One region of the Pseudoalteromonas sp. S2893 genome, then DNA from elsewhere that is predicted to be linked to it. Evidence: predicted binding sites of a transcription regulator. Region 1 holds the regulator's gene; the other holds the start of a gene.

Region 1 (9,688 bases):
GAGTTTGTTTTTGTCGCTTTCGGCTTGACGCTTTGTTTTATAAGGACCTAAACGCACTTTATACCAAACACCATTAGTACCTGTGGTCTTTTTAATTTCAGAAATTAAGCCCGCAAAGGCAATTTTAGCTTTGAGGGTTTCGGCTTGTGCGTGTGTTCTAAACGACCCACACTGCATAACATAGGGGCCTTTTTGCTCAATTTCTCTTACTTCAACTTGGATCTCGTGCTCTTTAATTTCTTCAATGAACTTAGGAGCGCGAGGTTTAGCTATTTCTACTTTTTCAGCTGTTTTAGGGTGCGCCTGCTGCTCAACCAGCTCAGGGTCGGCGTTATTTTTAATAAACCATAAGCCGTAAGCAAAGCCGCCTACAAGCAAAACAGTAATAACAACTAAAAGTATAGGAAATGGTTTTTTAGCAGGGGCTTGCTTGGTGTTTTTTCTACCCGCTGGTTTTTTATTAATATAATCGTGCTGTGCCATTTGGCTTTAACCTAAATCATGTCTATAGGGTCAACATCAAGGCTCCAGCGCACTTTTTGTGCAAGTTTGCTGGTGCTTAAATAGTCGACCATTTGCGCAAGATACTGATGCAATACTTTGCGGTCTTGCGCTTGAATATGCAATTGAAACCGGTACATACCCGCCACTCTTTCTAGTGGGGCAGGGATTGGACCGAGCAATTGTATACCAGATACACCGTTAACAGGAACCAAATCCGTCAAAAAATCGACAACGAGCTTAATACTGTGCCCTTGTGCTCTAACTATAGCCATATTGGTAATGGGTGGAAGGTCGGCATCATCACGCTCACTTAAAGCAAAACGGGCAAAATCTTGGTAGCCATTATTTACTAAGTCTTGCAATAAAGGGTGTTCAGGAAAGTGGGTTTGCAGTAATACTTGGCCTGGCTCACCAGAGCGACCCGCGCGCCCAGCAACTTGAGTTACCAGCTGGGCTAAATGCTCTGTGGCTCTAAAATCGCACGAGTACAAGCTACTATCTACATCTAATATAAGCACTAAGCTAACATCGGCAAAATGATGACCTTTAGCCAACATTTGTGTGCCCACTAAAATACGCGCCCCGCCTTGGTTTATCTCCTCTAAGGCTTTTTCTAAGCTCCCTTTACGGCGGGTTGAATCGCGGTCGATGCGGGTTACGGGTGTATCGGGGAATTCACTCGATAAAAATTCTTCAATTTGTTCGGTGCCTTTACCGTTTGGAAAAATTTGTGTGCTACCGCAATCAGGACACTGGTGAGGTACTGGGTGTTGCTCTCCACAGTGGTGGCAAATCATTTGGCCAATGGCTTTATGAAAAGTTGCGCTGGTGCTGCAGCGATTACACTCACTCAGCCAACCGCATTCGTGACAAATTAGCGTAGGAGAAAAGCCACGACGATTTAAAAACACCATAACTTGCTTACCACGGTTTAAATGTTGGCGCATAGTGGCAAGGCTTGCGTGTGCAATACCGGCTTGGTCGGGCTGGCCTTTCATATCGAGCAACATAAACTGATTATCGGTCGCAGTTTGAGCGCGCTCTGTAAGGCTTAAAAGTTGGTATTTGTTGTTTATAGCTTTGTGCAGTGTTTCGAGCGCAGGGGTGGCACTGCCTAAAATAAGCGGTATTTTGTGCTGAAATGCCCGATAAGCGGCTAAATCGCGTGCGTGGTAGCGTAAGGTATCCTGCTGTTTAAATGAAGAGTCATGCTCTTCATCAACCACTATCATTCCTAACTTTAAAAAAGGTAGAAAAATACTCGAACGGGTACCTATTACAATTGCGCAGCTGCCTTTTTCGCAAAAACGCCATGTTTGCAAGCGTTCGTTATCGGTTAGGGCAGAGTGCCATAGCATAATTGGCGTATCGGGAAAGCGACGACGAAATCGGTTAACAGTTTGTGGCGTTAAGCCTATTTCAGGCACCAATACTAAGGCTTGCTCGCCACGTTTAAGGACTTCTTCTAGGCATTGTAAATATACTTCGGTTTTACCACTGCCTGTCACACCTTCTAATAAAAAGCTTTTAAAGCCAACACTTTGATTTATTGTAGTGCACGCTACGGCTTGCTCTTTATTAAGTACTGGCTTAGTGCCAACTGTGGGGGCAACGCTTTGCCATTGATTATCATGCTCAATGCTTTGGGTTATAAGCTCTTTATCTATTAAGGCATCTATTGTTTTTTTACTAAAGCCGAGCGCTTTTAGCTCGGTTACCGACGACTTACCCGATTGCGCGAGTTGCTTTAGTAAATTTAACTGAGTTTTTGCTTTTAATGATGGAACCTTTGCGCCTTTTTCGGTAAGGCTAACCATGTTAATGCTAGTTTTATCTGGGTTTTCACCTTGGCGAAGTGCACCTGGCAGTGCAATGTGTATGGTTTCGCCGAGCGGATAGCAATAATAGCGTGCAGTAAAGCTAAGCAGTTCTAAATGCTGTGATGATAAAATAGGAGTTTGGTCAATAACCTCAGTAACCGCTTTAATTTTGTTCTCTGGCACGTCGGTATGCGTTTTAAGAGCAAGAACAACCGCTACTTTCTTTTGATTGCCAAAAGGCACTAAAACACGCATCCCTGGCATAATAGGCGCCGAGGGCGAGATGAGTTGTTCATCTATTTTATAATCAAAGGTGCGTGGTAACGGAACTTTAATAGCAACTTCAACAAAACGCATAACAACTCATGTGATAAAGGGTAATAGCTTAATGTACTAAAAATAAGGCTAAAAACCTACATACAAATGGATGCGGTAGCGCTGGTTGGTTACTTTTTTGGCAAAAAGCGTAATTAAAGCTTGTGCGGGGCAAGCTAGTTGGATAAAATCCGCGGCCTATAAATTTGTTTTAACGACGTATGGTGCCAGACTTCGGGTTTGGAGAGCGATGCGGCCTTAACTAGAGGTTCCTATGAAAGAAGGTATTCACCCTAAGTACGAAGCAATTTCTGCAACATGTTCATGCGGAAACAAATTCGAAACTCGTTCTACTCTTTGTAAAGACATTCACCTAGACGTATGTTCTGCGTGTCACCCGTTTTACACTGGTAAGCAAAAGATTTTAGACACTGGCGGCCGTGTTGATCGCTTCAACAAGCGCTTCGGTGCACTTAGCAGCAAGAAGTAATTATTGCTGTTTAGTAAAAAAAGCACCTTCGGGTGCTTTTTTTGTGCCTAAAATTCATCATTTTTACTGAAAAACCACCGATTATTGCCGTACTACGTGTGCATAACTATTTCCTGTTCTTATTCTGAATATGCATAAACCTTTGCAGACAAACTCACAATTCTTCTCTATATTTTTTATACGTTAATTTTTAACCAAGCTGCTAAAAGTGCTTATCGTGGCGATATTTGTTTTTAACGGTGATAAACGCGCCATATTGGTGCATTTTACTATTTTAATATTCTGCTATTTTAGAAAAATATTGGCAGGGCAAAATGAACCTCAAAAAGCACTTTTTGAATGAATTTTTATTTGTTTAATATTGATAACTTTTAGCGAAGTTGCTGATAAATCACTTAAAATTAACGGATATAGCATATAACAGGATAGACCTGATATTGCTTGGAATTTAAAAATAATAAGAGTATCTTAGCCCCATACTCCCTCTCACTTAACTTAAATTGCAGGATACCATCGCGTTATGTCAGATTTTCGTGAACAAGCATTACACTACCACTCTCACCCCGTTCCAGGCAAAATCAGCATTGAGCTAACAAAACCAGCCGAAACGGTGCAAGATTTAGCATTAGCATACAGCCCTGGTGTTGCAGAGCCTGTGCGCGAAATTGCAGCAGACCCAGCCAATGCATATAAATATACCGGTAAAGGTAATATGGTTGCGGTGATCAGTAATGGTACGGCAATTTTAGGTTTGGGTAATTTAGGGCCGTTAGCCTCTAAACCTGTTATGGAAGGTAAGTCGCTTTTATTTAAACGTTTTGCTGGCTTAGATTCTATTGATATTGAAGTTAAGCATCGCACCACCGAAGACTTTATAAATACAGTGGCTAATATTGCCGATACGTTTGGTGGTATTAACTTAGAAGATATTAAAGCGCCAGAGTGTTTTGAAATTGAAAAAGCACTTATTGAGCGTTGCAGTATTCCGGTTTTTCATGATGACCAACACGGTACCGCTATTGTAACTGCAGCAGGTATGCTTAACGCCTTAGAAGTGCAGGGCAAATCAATAGAAGATGCAATTATTGTATGTTTAGGTGCAGGCGCTGCAGCGGTTGCTTGTATGGAGCTGTTAATTAAGTGTGGTGCACTGCGCGAACATATTTATATGCTAGACCGCAAAGGGGTTATTCATACTCGCCGCGATGACTTAAACGAATACAAACAGCTTTTTGCTAACAATACAGATAAACGTACTCTACAAGATGTAATTGCTGATGCTGATGTGTTTGTAGGTGTATCGGGTCCTAACTTACTTGCACCTGAAGATCTAAAACTAATGGCCGATAAGCCAGTGGTGTTTGCATGTTCAAACCCAGATCCTGAAATTGCACCTGAGCTTGCGCACAGTGCACGTAAAGACTTAATTATGGCAACGGGCCGTTCTGATTTCCCTAACCAAGTTAATAATGTTTTATGTTTCCCGTTTATTTTCCGTGGTGCACTTGATGTACGTGCAAGCGCAATTAACGATGAAATGAAAATAGCCGCTGTTGAAGCTATTCGTAGTATTGCTAAAGAGCCAGTGCCTGAGCAAGTATTAAAAGCAGCGGGTGTAGAAAAGCTCGAATTTGGTGCAGACTACATTATTCCTAAACCGATGGACCCGCGTTTATTACCACGTATAGCCAAGGCGGTTGCTATTGCTGCTGTTGAATCGGGCGTGGCACAAATTGACTTACCGGAAAATTATATGGCGTAATCTATAGCGCTGAAACAAAAAAACCTCAGCATGCTGAGGTTTTTTTGTTTAAAAAGACGTTTTATTCTTCGTCTAAAATAGGCACTTCTAAACCCATTTCTTGCATTATTTTTTTTACTTCTTCAGGTACTTTTTCTGCGTTATCTTTACGTAGGTCATCATCATTAGGTAATGGCTGGCCTGTAAAAGCATGCAAAAACGCTTCGCATAGTAACTCGCTGTTTGTTGCATGACGCAGGTTGTTTATTTGACGACGTGTACGCTCATCAGTTAATACTTTTAATACATTTAGCGGGATCGAAACGGTGATCTTTTTAACTTGCTCTGATTTTTTCCCGTGTTCTGCGTATGGGTGAATATACTCACCATTCCATTTAGCCATAAGATGTATCGTTGCCTCAGATTATTAATTTCTCACACGGCGTAAAAAGCGTGTAAATATGCGTGAAATTCTATCGTTTTAAAAAAGATAGTCAAATAATAGATAGCAATCTATCTTAATAAGCTGGCTGTAATAGTAAATACAGCCTCATTGAAGTTTTACACATCTGTTATTTTTAGCCATCTAGAGCTTTAAAAGCTTTGACTTATTATAATGGATAACTTACTCTTTTAGACGTCTAAACATCCAAATTAATCAGGTGACGAATATGAGCGAAAAAAACAAAGCAACCATTGCTGTACGAAATGGGGTTGATGCCGATAAACATCATGGCGCCGTTGTACCGCCAATTTATTTATCGACGACTTATTCGTTTGCCGATTTTGATACTAAGCGCGCATACGACTATGGACGCAGTGGTAATCCTAATCGCGATATTTTAGCTGAAACTTTAGCAGAACTTGAAGGTGGCGCACGCGGAATTATTACTGCTACGGGCATGGCAGCAGTGCACTTAGCCACACAGTTATTAAATAACGATGATACATTGGTTATTCCTCACGATTGTTATGGCGGCAGCTACCGTTTATTTACGTCGTTAGAAAAGCGCGGCTTGCTTAAACTTAAAGTACTTGATTTAACTAAACCAGAAAGCCTAGAACAAATTTTAACCATTAAACCTAAATTAATTTGGATAGAAACACCAAGTAACCCTGTGCTGCGCCTAACGGATATTAAAGCCGTGACGGATATAGCAAAACAGTGCGGTGCATTAGTGGCCGCCGATAACACCTTTTTATCACCGGCATTACAAAACCCCATTAAGTTTGGCGTAGATATTGTTGTGCACTCAACCACTAAATATATAAACGGCCATTCTGATGTTGTAGGCGGTGCAGTTGTTGCTGCAACACAAGAGCTTGGTGATGAGCTTGCTTGGTGGGCCAATAACATTGGTATTACCGGCGCACCATTTGATAGCTATTTAACGTTACGTGGTTTACGTACTTTAAATGTGCGTTTAAAACAGCACCAAGAAAATGCCCTGGCAATTGCTAAATACTTAGAAAGCTCTGAGTATGTTAGCCAAGTTTACTACCCAGGCCTTGAATCGCATCCTCAACATGCGCTTGCTAAAGCCCAACAGCTTGGGTTTGGTGGTATGGTTAGTTTTGATATTAAAGGCGATGTAGATGATGCAGCGGCGTTTTTAACGAGCCTTAAAGAATTTAGCTTAGCAGAATCGTTAGGTGGGGTTGAGAGTTTAATTTGTCATCCTGCGACCATGACTCACGCAGGTATGGAAGCTCAAGCACGTTTAGAGGCGGGTGTGGGCGATACGCTAATTCGTATTTCGGTCGGTATTGAAGATGTAGAAGACCTACTGGCTGATTTTGAACGTGTATTTAACTTAGTTAAACCTGGTCAAAATAAAAATGTAGGGCGTGTTGGTAAAGCTGCAGGCAATGCCAATGGTGATGTAAAGCAGCAGGCTGCTCATCCAGCTTTGTGGTGATTGAGTATGGTAAAAAGTGTACATAAATTTGGCGGCTCGAGCTTAAGCTCGGGCGAGCGCTATCAAAGTGTGGCAAAAATAATTATTGGCCACACACAGCCTGGCGATTGCGTGGTTGTATCTGCTGCGGGTAAAACCACCGATACATTGGTATCGCTGTGGCAAAGTTATCAACAACAAGATAAGCAAGCCGTTGCTGATATTTTGCTGCAATTGAGTAATCACCAAACGGCATTAATTGAAGAGTTATTAAAAGCTGATGCTAAACACACGGTTTTAGCTGTGTTGGCGCAAGAGCTAAGTGACGTAGCAGAGCAAGCCAGCAAGCAGCAGTTGCAAGAGGCGGCCTTACTGGCGCATGGTGAGCTGTGGTCTGCGCGATTATTGGCAGCCTATTTAACGCAATTAAACATTCAAGCGTGTGCTCATGATGCTAGAGCGCTGTTTAGTGTAACAAGCGGGGAGCTTTTGCATGCGCAAAACAAACAGCAATGCAGCCAAGTTATTGAAGCAAATAAAATTAACGTAGTAACAGGGTTTATCGCAGCAAGTGCTGATGGTAAAACAGTTACGCTTGGGCGCAATGGCAGTGATTACAGCGCCACCTTATTAGCCAATTATTGCGACGCACAAAATGTATGTATTTGGACTGATACGCCAGGGGTATTTAGTGCCGACCCACGTAAAGTTGAAAAGGCGATTAAGTACAACAAGGTGTGCCGTGAACAAGCTAACTTATTAGCTCGATTGGGTAACCCGGTTTTACATGCTAAAACGCTTTCGCCTTTAAAAAACAGTAATATTAAACTGGCTGTACGTAGTAGTTTTGATGTGCAAACTGCCCCTACCGATATTGTAAAACAAGGCAAAGCTAAGCAAAAACGTTTTATTACTACATTACAAAACGTTGATTTACTGCTCGTTGAAGGCCTTAACGCGGGAGAAGTGGCGCATGTTAGCCAGCTTATTCAGCACAGCCTTCATCATTTTATACACAACGGCGATACATACTTAGTTGTGCCCGCGGGTGCAACGCATCAAGTAGTGAGTTATTTCGCTGGGCGAGCAAATATAAGCGAGTCTAATTTAAATGGCTGCGCGGTGGTTGCGCCTACGCAAGATGTTTACACATTAAGTACATTAGCGGCTGAGGTTTTAAATCAGCAAAGTATTCACCCTCGTTTTATTCATCAAGATACAGGCTATACATTGCTGTTAACAGATCAGTTAATAGAAAGCGATGTACTTAGTTTATTGCACGAAAAATTAATTAATAAAGGTCAAGAAGTTGCTCTGGTTGTGGCTGGCTTAGGTAATGTAGGCGATGAATTTTTAAGCCAGCTAGATGCTCAATTTAAGCGTTTGTCGGGCGATTATAGTATTAAGCTAGTTGGGTTAATTCGCTCGCAACATATGCTATTTAATGCCTCGGGTATTACACTCGGACAGTGGAAAAAACAATGGCAGCATAATGCCGTTGCTTATGAGCAGGCGGATTTATTAAGTGCATTAAACGAACTTGATTACGAGCACAAAGTTGTTGTTGATATAACGGCAAGCGAGCAATTTAGCCAATTATACACCGACTTTGTAGAGCGAGACTGCCATTTAATAAGTGCTAACAAGTACGCAGGCACTGCTGCATCTAATTGGTATAACGCGCTGCGCCAAAGTATTAGCGAGCGTAACTTGCATTGGCGCTACAACACCAGTGTTGGGGCAGGATTGCCAATTAACTTTGCGTTGGCCGATTTACAAAATAGTGGCGATAAAATTACCCGTATTGAAGGTGTTTTCTCGGGCACACTCTCGTGGCTATGCAGTAAGTACGATGGCAGTGTGGCATTTTCTGACCTTGTTCTTGAAGCGCAAAAAATGGGCTTTACAGAGCCTGATCCTCGCGAGGATTTATCTGGCCGCGATATGCAACGTAAATTGCTAATACTTGCGCGCGAGCTTGGTATTGAATTAGATTTAGATGATATAAGCTTACAAGCATTAATGCCTGATGAGCTAGCCCAAGGTTCATGGGATGACTTTTTAGCGAATAAAGATAAGCTAAATGCCTTTATTAAACACCATGCCGATGCGGCAAATGCTCAAGATGCTGTACTTAGGTATACCGGTTTATTGGCATTAGAGCAGGGTAAAGTATCGGCGAAGGTAGGTATAACTTACGCGCCTAAAGGGGACGCCTTAGCTAACTTAACACCTGGCGATAATATCTTTGTTATTAATAGCCAGTGGTACAACGAAAACGCCTTAGTAATACAAGGCCCTGGGGCAGGCAAAGAAGTGACCGCCGCGGGAGTGCACTCTGATTTATATTGGTTAGTTAAAAACCTAAAATAGCGCAGCAAATATTAATAGTAAAACGGCAGCTTGTGTAAGCTGCCGTTTTTGTTTTTAGAATAGCTCTTCTTCTGTTTTTGTATCTTCTTCAAAAATATCAGTTGGCTGAGACAGCACATATTTTGTAGGCGCAGTGCCTTTTTCAAAATATTCAAAGCGACTGGTGTAGTCGTTTTTATGACTTAACAAACCTGTTTTTAAATCGATACGAATTGAAACTAGCCCTTCAGGAGGCTCTATTGGCGCTTCTGGTGTGCCCTCAAGCGCCACTTTCATAAAATCAACCCAAGCAGGCTGTGCCGTTTTGGCGCCCGATTCAGCACCAGAGATTTGACTGCTATCTAGGTTGTTATTATAGGTTGAGCGTCCTAACGAGTTACCTGGGTTGTCAAAACCAACCCATACAGACGTTACTACATTGCGGTTAAAGCCGCTAAACCAAGTATCAACAGAGTCATTGGTTGTGCCTGTTTTACCCGATAGATCGCGTCTATCTAATGCTTGCGCACGCCAGCCTGTCCCGCTCCAGCCTGTTTTATGGGTCCAG
Region 2 (9,688 bases), on a different contig from region 1:
ACAGAGCTGGCCGATGGCGCTATAAAATCAACGGTGTTGTAAAGCTCTTTCAGTTAAAGCTCTGTGGCCATTAGTAAGGTAAGTTCGGTGTCACTTGACGTTGAGGTTGTTCTTTTAAATTGCAACCAAAACTCTTGCTTCATTAACTTATCGTTTAGCTCTCGCCATTGGGTATGATCAAACGAGTCGTTATCAGTAGGTGCAGCAAGTTCAAATTTACATACGGTGGTTTTACACGCTGCACTAACAATCTCTGGGATAGAGCTTAGATCAGAGGTAAGTAAAAAATCTTGTAAAGCTATTTCTGTTTGATAAGCCCACTCTTCATTACGTATTTGCTCATCAAATTGCGCTTGCAAAACGGCTTGCGCATCAGAGGGGTCACGCAGCTGCTGCGCCGCGTTTTTCATCAAGGCTTTTTGCGCTGCTAATTGCTGTTTAAGCTGCGATACTTGCTCTTCTAAAGGAAGCTCATCTAGCGGTTGTGGATCTGGTTTAGGGGGATTATCTTTTTGCTCTATACGAGCGCTTTGTTCAGGGGCAGCGGGTACAACACGCTTTGCTGTTGCTTCACTGCTTTTAACTGGCTGAACAAAAGGTGCCTGCTGCTTTGTATCAGCATGTTGTAACTTTGCGGGGTTTGCGTCACTTGAAGATAAATTAAAGTAGCTCCACGTTAAACCTACACCCGCAATAAATCCTATCCCTAGTGTTAATAAGCTATTTTTGTTCATTTTAATTCCTTTTAAAATTATTTTTATTTATACAGGCTGCTATTACAGCATGGCGCTGGTGTGTGATTCGTTTTCAGGCTCTGTAGTGGTTAAAAAGTTTTGGTTCATACTTTGCGCCGGACACGGGCAATCCGGTCTGCCAATAATTTTAGCCGGTACGCCTACAGCGGTGGTATGTGGCGGTACCGCAGTTAAAACAACTGAACCTGCGCCAATACGTGCGCCCTCGCCTACTTCAATATTACCCAGCACTTTAGCGCCTGCACCAATAAGCACACCGGCTCTAATTTTAGGATGACGGTCGCCCTGCTCGTTACCCGTACCACCAAGCGTTACCGATTGCAGTATTGATACGTTATCTTCAATTACCGCCGTTTCACCAATAACAATACCGGTGGCGTGGTCAAACATTATCCCTTTACCAACCTGACACGCAGGGTGAATATCAACCCCAAATACTTCTGAGGTTCGGCTTTGAATAAAACGAGCAAGCTCTTTACGGTTTTGCTGCCACAAGCAGTTAGCTAAACGATGCGCTTGAATAGCATGAAACCCTTTTAAGTTTAAAATAACCGTAAGGTAGGTTTCGGCTGCCGGGTCTCTGTCTTTAACGGCTTTAATATCTTCGGCCACATAGGTAAGCATACGGTCGCACTTTACAAACGCTTGGTCGAATAACTCACGTATTGTAAAAGCCGATACAACAGCATCCGCCAACTTATTAGCAACAATAAAGCTTAACGCCGAACCTAAACACTCATGATTTAAAATGCATGAATACACATGACTTGCTAAAAGGGGTTCGCGAGTTACAACTTCATTCGCTTCACTACGAAGCTGTTGCCAAATTTCATGACGCATAATACTACACTGCCTTAAATTGATATAAAAAGAGCCTTTTCCTAAGTTTAACGGATTTAAAGCCTAAGGTGTTAACGCCTTAGTTATTTGTTCTGGTTATTAGGTATAACTAAGAGTAAAAAAATTATATGAGTGCTAAATCACTCACACACAAAGCATCTTTTCCTTTATCTTTTGCTTTATAAAGTAAATCGTCTGCTTCTTTGATTAAATACGCACAGGTAAAGTCACTACTGGGTGTAATAGTAGTGAGGCCTACACTCACTGTAAGGGTTTGGCTGGGTAATGAATGTTTATTTTCAATGTTTAACTGTTTTAATTTTTCTAAAATATCGTTCAATACTAACAAGGCCTGATCTGAGTTTGTATTTCCATACACTAATACAAACTCTTCACCACCAAAACGGGCACATAAATCACCTGGGCGTTTAGTAAATTCATTGAGTACTTTTGCCACCCTTTTTAAGCATGTATCGCCTTGTTGGTGGCCGTAAGTATCATTGAGTAATTTAAAATCATCTATATCAATAATAGCCAACGAAAGCGGCATACCTAAACGCTGACAACGATTCCATTCTTGCTCTAAAAAGGTATCAAAAAAGCCTCGGTTAGCAATATCAGTTAAGCCATCAATAGCGGCAAGTTTTTGTACTTGCTCTTCAGCCAGTTTACGCTCGGTAATATTTTGATGGCTAATAGCGTAATACGCTTTATCTGTATGGCTAAACGACACTACTCGCATCATAAACCAACGTTTTTCATCTTCACTATGGCATGGATATTCTAAATAGAAGTCGTCATTAGCCCCCGTAATAACTGATTTAATGCCGTTAAATGCCTTTAAACCAAAGCTATCTCCTTTTTTAGCAGCTTTTTCACACTCTGCTAAGTAATTTTGCTGCTCCCACATATCACAGCAAGCACAGTCGTTTTGCTCACCAAAGTTTTGCCAGCTTCGGTTTATATAAACTATGTCGCCGTTAGAATTAATAACCACTACTTGGTCGGGCGTGGTATCTAGTACCAACTTAAAAAACGCTTTATCGTCAATCACGAGCTTTCCATTTTAGCTTTGTTGTTAATCAGTATAATCAATAACAATTCTTTAACACAATATTGTTACTTTACTTCACGCTATTTGCATAATTTATTAATGTGAAGTAATACTCCGTATGACAGCTAAATAGTCTATAAAAAATATAAAAATTTTACTTTTACATTAAAAATCAGATACTAAAGCAGCATGACAGGGTTACTGTCATATGCCAAACTAGCTACTGGCATACTACTGACGGCGTAAAAAATAAAAACAAACGCTAAATTAGCATCATCAACTCAACAAGGATAACGATGATGAAAAACGATATATTGAATACAAAAAAGCTTGGTTATAAATTTTACTTTCAAGATGGTGACAATCAAATAGCCTGTTTTGGAAGCTACTTCACTGGTAAAGAAGAAGTATTTGTAAACGATGACCTATTCAGTAAAAAACGAAATATCTACTGTGCAAGCACACACTCTTTTGCTTTTGAGGGCTCACAGTACCAAGTAAAATTTGACATGCTTAATATACTTACAGGACGTCTGGAGTGCACTCTTTATAAAAATAGCAGTGTGATAGCCAAACAAGTTCAAAGTAGTCTTTCAGACGATCCTAAAAAGGCAGCATTTTTTCTTGCTGGCTGTACATTAGGTGGGGCGGTGTTTGGCTATACAACGGCAACTATTGTTGAGCTATTTGTAGGGAAGCTTTAACGTGCAATTAAATCCTACAACAGTTAAATCGCTTAGAAGTAAGTTAGATTGGACGCAGCAACAGCTCGCAGATGCCTGCGATGTAAGTTTGCGGACCATTCAACGGGTAGAAAAAGAAGGCGCCGCTTCTAAAGAAACCACTATGGCGCTTTGCGCGGTACTTGAAGTACGCCAAGGCGAGCTAATTAAACTTGATGAGCCTATAAATAATGACGTTAAAAGTACGCCAACTAAAAGCTTTTTAGCGGGAGTGGTTATTAGCTCCTTAATAAGCTTTGCTCTAGGCGCAGGCTCAGTGCTTTTAGCGACTAACTAATATTACGTTTTAATAGCACTAATTAAATAAAAATGCCCCAAGCTATAAGCACTGGGGCATTTTTTATATGTTAGAAAAAGAGATTAATTACTGAAACACTTTTTCAACAGCCATTACTTCAATGTTGTTAGCTGGAATAGCTAATTTATAATCGGCAATGACTTTATCCTCAGCGACAAGCGCTGCTGGCTTTTCTGTGTTGTAAACCATTGGCGATGTTTGCTCTGACACTAAACGTTTTTTCATGTCTTCGCCGTCACCGGTAATAAACACGTACTGTACGTTATCTGTTTGCAGATTATCTTTAATCACGCGATTAACATCAGCAAGCGTTAGCTTTTCAAGTTTACTTGTCACGTATTTTACAAACGACTCTGTGTTATAAAATTTACTATCAAGTGCATAACCTAATTGGCGGTTTTGACTTGCGACAAGCTGCGGTACGTAGTTAATTAAAAAGTTACGTGTTGCTTCAAAGTCTTTTTCGGTTAAGCCATTTTTAATAAGCTTATCCAGCTCAAACAAAGCGGTACGTGTTGCAAAGTGTGCATCGTTATTAGAGCGCAGCGGGCGTAACCAAATTTGGAATATTTGCTCAGAGCGTCCTAAGTTTGCATCAGGCTTAGTTTGAAACATGCCACGTGGGAAGTACTCAATGTAGGCGTAATCGCCGTAGTTCATACCACGTGTTTGACGAATTCGCTCATACAAGTATGAGTTAGAACTACGGTGCTCACCAAAGTACGAACGCACCAGCCAAAGGGCTGTCCAATCTTCACTACTACGAATAGTATCAATTGGGAAACCAAACGATACCGCAGTAGATTGCGCCGACTTTTCTACAATCGTGGCATGGTGACCTTTAAGCTCTGGCGCATCAGGAATACTTAAACGGCTTTGCTCGCCTTTAGGTAAGGTTGCTAAGTCGCTCATGATTTCGGTTTTAAGCGCTTTTGGCACAGCGCCAATTAAACCCAGTGTTAGTTTAGATTGGGTAAGCTCTGTGTTGTAAAATGCTTTTACATCATCAAGCGTTAGTGCTTCTAAATCCGAAATATCCCCGTAATTGTAGCTTTCGTATGGGTGGCCTTTGTAAAGTGCGCTGTAAAGCACTTCTTTACCTAGCTCTTCATCGTTAGAGGCTTTTAATCCCGACTTAATACCGTCGATCATTTCTTTTTTAAGGCGCTTAAAGTCATCATCTCTAAAACCTGGGTTAAGTAACTGATCGCTTACAAGCGCATACCATGTATCAGCGTTATCTTTATGAATACGCCCTTGGAATGACAGCATTTCTTTATCTATTTGATAACCAAAGCTGCCAGCAAGCGGATAAAGCGCTTTTTGTATGTCTTTGTAACTAGTACTTTGCGAGCCACCTTGAGCAAGCATAGCGGCTGTGAGCGCAGCAACCCCTTTTTTACCTTGCGGGTCTGCAGCAGCCCCTGTATTGAATAAAAAGTTTACATCAATCAGCGGCGAGCTATTCGTTTTATCAAGCACTTTAAATACGGGTGCCTCTGGCGCTTTATCACGCTTAGCGACTAATGCGTTTAAGCTTGTTTCTTGCTCAAACCCTGGCGCTTTATCAAGTGCAGACATAGTTACGGTAGTACGCGCGTCATCTACAAAATACTTATTAGCCACAGCTTTAATATCTTGTGCTGTGATGTTGTCGGCCGATTTATAAAGCTGGTTAATAACCTCTGGGTCGCGCTCAAAATGCATATAACTTGCAAGGGTTGATGCAATCGCTTGAGATGAATCTAAGCCGTTAATAAAGCTGTATTTAAGGTTAGACTTTAAATCACTTAGTTTTTGCTCATCAACAAGTTCGGTACGTGCTTTTGCATAAGTGCGGTTAATAGCATCGCGTGCTTTTGCTAAATCATCTTCGTTTTCTACTTTTACAAACACATGCAGTAAGCCAGGATCTTTTGTCTCTGGATTGTAGGTAAACATTTGACTCGCTATTTGTTTATCAACAACTAGCTCTTGGTATAAATCGGAGTTATTAGAAAAATAAAGCTGTGAAATTAAATCAAGTGCGGCTCTGTCTTTTTTAGCAGGCTCCCATGCAGCCCCTTTGTAAGATACAAGCAACCAATGACCAGGCAAACCTTCGTTTTTCTCATGTACATATTTAGGTGCTTGCTGCTTTGGCTCAGCTTTTATATCGGCAACGTAATCGCCTTTTTTCCAGCCACCCCAATGTTTTTTAACCATAGCCATTGTTTCTTCTGGCTCTACATCGCCCACAATCACTAGCGATACATATTCAGGCTTATAAAACTTATCAAAAAATTCTTTACCGTACGCCATTTGATCTGGCATGGCTTCTATATCTTCAAAAAAGCCCATGGTGGTATGTTTATAAGTGTGCGTATCAAACGCTTCTTCGCGTACTGCGCTCAATAACTTACGAATTGGGCTGGCGTTATTTTTTAAATACTCCCCTTTAACCGTTAGCGCTTCGGTTCTAAATTGCTCTTCGGTGTAGGTTAAGTTTTGAAAAATATCGGCTTCAATTTCAAGTACTTTATCAAGATGCTGCTTTGAAAAGTTTAAATGGTAGTTTGTGTAATCGTTAGTGGTGTAAGCACGGTTATCGACCCCTGCATTTTTAAATATGGCAGTGTATTCCTCTTGCGGAAATTTTTTAGAGCCTTTAAACATCATGTGCTCAAAAAAGTGAGCAAAACCGGTTTTACCTGCTTTTACTTCATTACGCGAGCCAACCGATACCGGAATTTGCAGCGAGACTACATCGGGGTAATCAGTTTTAACAACCATTACACGTAAGCCGTTATCAAGCTCTTCGATTAAGTACTCTTGCGAAAATACACGTTCGTCAGCTTTTGTTGTTTGCTGTTGTTGTGCCGCTTGGGTGTTTTCGCTTTGCTGTGTTGCGCAGCCTGTTAGTGCCAGCGATACCGCTAAGCTTGTTGCTAGTAATTTAAATTTCATTGTTGTCCCTTTTTAAATTGAGCAAATTTGTTATTAGGTTTAATACTAACTCGCTTAGATTATGCCCCAAAGCCACTAAATATAAGAGCCCATCGGCTATTTATAATGTAAACAACTGTGTCAATTCCCTATTTTAAAAACATTTAAGTATGAAAAAAGCTCAAGTTGATTGAAAAACTTTCACTAAATAAATCTATCTAGACGTCTAAATGGCTGCTATATTAAATTACATACATTGAACTAAGCTGGAATGAGGATTATGGCTTTATCACTACAAGAAAAAATAGAAGACACCAATCAAGGTGTTTATCTTATTGGTACTACCCCGCCTAAAATTGGTACTGATAAAGCGCAACTAAAAATCATTGCAGAAAAACTACTTGCTCGCTTACACGAAATTGAATACGACGGCGTAATAATTTACGACATTCAAGATGAAAGTAGCCGTACAGATAAAGCACGCCCATTTCCGTTTAAACAAACTGTAGACCCACGTGAATACAGTCACTTACTACGTAATTTATCTGCCCCAGATGTCATTACTTACAAAAGTGTGGCACAACGTGGTGTAGAGGAGTTTAAAGGCTGGTTGGATGAAACTAAAAACGACTACGATTTAAAAAATGTCGTTTTAGTGGGTAGCCCCTCATCGGTAGGTGATATAAAACTAAGCTTGCCCGATGCCTATAAAACATTGGCAGAGCAAAGTGATGACTTCTTTTTAGGGGGCGTTACCATTGCTGAGCGACATTCAAGTAAGCGAAATGAACACGAGCGCCTTATAGAAAAAACAGCACAAGGTTGTCAGTTTTTTATATCGCAAGCGGTTTACGACGCGCAAGCAACTATAGAGCTAATAACAAGTTACGCGCGCACCTGTAAAGCACAAGGTATTACACCAAAACGGATTATTTTAACGTTTACGCCGTGCGGTGGCGATAAAACCTTAGAGTTTATGCAATGGTTGGGTATCTCAGTGCCAGAGGCCACTAAATGGCGCATGCTTGATGCAGACAATACCTTAAGTGAATCTGTACGTATTTGCCGAGAAAACCTCGACCTAATACTCAAAAGCTGTGCGCACCTTGATGTGCCACTAGGCTTAAATATTGAAAGCTTAACAAACCGTAAAGAAGAAATTGACGCATCAATAAACTTATACCGTTTATTAAAAGCCATTATGGAATTAAACCTAGCCGAAAAACAAATCGCTTAGAGCCTAATTCTCCCTGTTTATAGCAAGCCTAATGGCTTGCTTTTTTGTTGCTATATTTAAGTGTATTGCTTTTATTATGCTTTTTTAGCCAATTTGTACGCTTGTTTATTTTTATACATTTGGTGATCGGCCAAATTTAATAACGTATCAAAAGGTTGCTTTTGTTTATTAGTAAAACTTTCGCCTATGCTGAGTGTCAGCGCGCATACGTTGTTTTCTAATAGTGCGTTTGTATACTCAATTTTTATTTTATCAATAATATGGCTAAGCTTACTTCTATCACTAATTTGCATCACTGCTACAAATTCATCGCCGCCTAAACGCCCTACTATATCAGCCTCTCTTAAGTGTATTTTTAAGGTATTTGCTAAGAGGATTAACGCTTGGTCGCCTATTTCATGGCCATAAGTGTCGTTTAGTTTTTTAAAGTCATTTATATCAATAAACAAGCAACACACATCAAAACCTAAACGCAGCGCTAAATTAAGTTTGTGTTGGGCAAGTAAGCTAAGTGCACGGCGATTATAAATATTGGTAAGCGGGTCAAGCATGGCTATTTCACGCATTTGCTCAAAGCTATAAATAAGCGCTAAATCGTCTTCAATTAAATCACGAAGCTGCTCTATTAGCTCAAAATATTCATCGGTGTAACTGGTTTTTTTTGAATCTTTTAAACACAAGGTGCCAAATACTTCACCTTCAGGCCAGTGAATTGGCAAGCCAAGGTAGGATTCAACGCCATCTTCAATAACCTCGGGCATGGTATTCCACTGCGTATTGCTGCGGGTATCGCTAACATACAAAGTGTTGTTGTTTTCGGCTACATATTTACAAAATAAGGGAGTTTCGGGAGGGAGTATAGGGTTGGTTTCAAAGTGTGAGCCACCTTCATTAGCTCTAATAACTACACGATAACCTTTACTAGTAGCCTGAACTATATAACCAGAGGGGGCCGAAAAAAGCCCCGTAATAAGATCAATGGTTTTTTGCCATTTATGTAATGATATTTGGCCATCGACACCAGAAAACGCCCATTGATCTGTTTCAAACATAACTATACCTCAGCTATTTAGTGGCCTTAGTATAGCCAAATAAATATGTTTAAGGCTACTTTCTGCGGCGTTTACTTGGTGCTCTTTGCCCGGTAATGCGCTTTTTATCGCGATCTTTACGCGCTTTGTTGGTGTTTTTACGGTTATCTTTAGGGGGCTTGTTTAAATCAGGCTCGTAACCTTCTAGCCATTGTGGTGCTAAGCGGGTATCCAGTAGTACTTCAATTTCTTCCAGTAACCACTGCTCGTCAATACTTACCAGCGACATGGCAAGGCCTTGCTCGCCAGCGCGCCCCGTACGGCCAATTCGGTGTACGTAATCTTCTGCTATGTAAGGTAGCTCAAAGTTTATTACGTATTTAAGCGCTGGAATATCTAAACCGCGGGCAGCTACATCGGTAGCAACTAAAACCCGCGTTGTGCCTTCTTTAAAGTTTTGTAATGCACGGTCGCGTGCACCTTGAGATTTATCGCCATGGATAGACTCAGTTTTTAAGCCGTCTTTACACATTTCTTTGGCAAGTTTATCGGCCATTTGTTTTGTGCGTGTAAATATAAGTACTTGGCGCCAATTTTTCATGCCAATCATGTGTGATACAAGCTCGCGCTTTCGCTCTTCATCTACTGCGTAAATAACTTGCTCTACTTCAACGGCGGCTGAGTTACGTTTATCAACCTCAATTAGCTCAGGATTTTTAAGTAGTTTTTTACTCAGTTCAAACACGCTGTCATCGAATGTGGCTGAGAACAATAAGGTTTGGCGATCGCCCGGAATGTGGCGCAA

The links. Region 1 encodes MetJ, which represses methionine synthesis genes. Its sites were predicted from a motif close to TAGACGTCTAGACGTCTA; they were not measured.
Region 2: a site for MetJ is predicted at 6,835-6,852, ahead of CWC04_RS01980 (methylenetetrahydrofolate reductase). Genes of this name have one in related genera too.

Annotation. Positions count from the first base shown of each region.
Region 1 is NZ_PNCY01000016.1:62,654-72,341, forward strand. It holds gene CWC04_RS10315 (SPOR domain-containing protein) at 1-483, opposite strand, end outside; gene priA (primosomal protein N') at 495-2,681, opposite strand; gene rpmE (50S ribosomal protein L31) at 2,914-3,129, shown strand; gene CWC04_RS10330 (malic enzyme-like NAD(P)-binding protein) at 3,650-4,891, shown strand; gene metJ (met regulon transcriptional regulator MetJ) at 4,953-5,273, opposite strand; gene metB (cystathionine gamma-synthase) at 5,542-6,789, shown strand; gene metL (bifunctional aspartate kinase/homoserine dehydrogenase II) at 6,796-9,141, shown strand; gene CWC04_RS10350 (penicillin-binding protein 1A) at 9,196-9,688, opposite strand, start outside.
Region 2 is NZ_PNCY01000005.1:129,147-138,834, forward strand. It holds gene xseA (exodeoxyribonuclease VII large subunit) at 1-42, shown strand, start outside; gene CWC04_RS01950 (hypothetical protein) at 54-734, opposite strand; gene cysE (serine O-acetyltransferase) at 777-1,595, opposite strand; gene CWC04_RS01960 (sensor domain-containing diguanylate cyclase) at 1,720-2,649, opposite strand; gene CWC04_RS01965 (hypothetical protein) at 2,946-3,353, shown strand; gene CWC04_RS01970 (helix-turn-helix transcriptional regulator) at 3,355-3,669, shown strand; gene CWC04_RS01975 (M16 family metallopeptidase) at 3,757-6,636, opposite strand; gene CWC04_RS01980 (methylenetetrahydrofolate reductase) at 6,896-7,852, shown strand; gene CWC04_RS01985 (sensor domain-containing diguanylate cyclase) at 7,927-8,904, opposite strand; gene CWC04_RS01990 (DEAD/DEAH box helicase) at 8,960-9,688, opposite strand, start outside.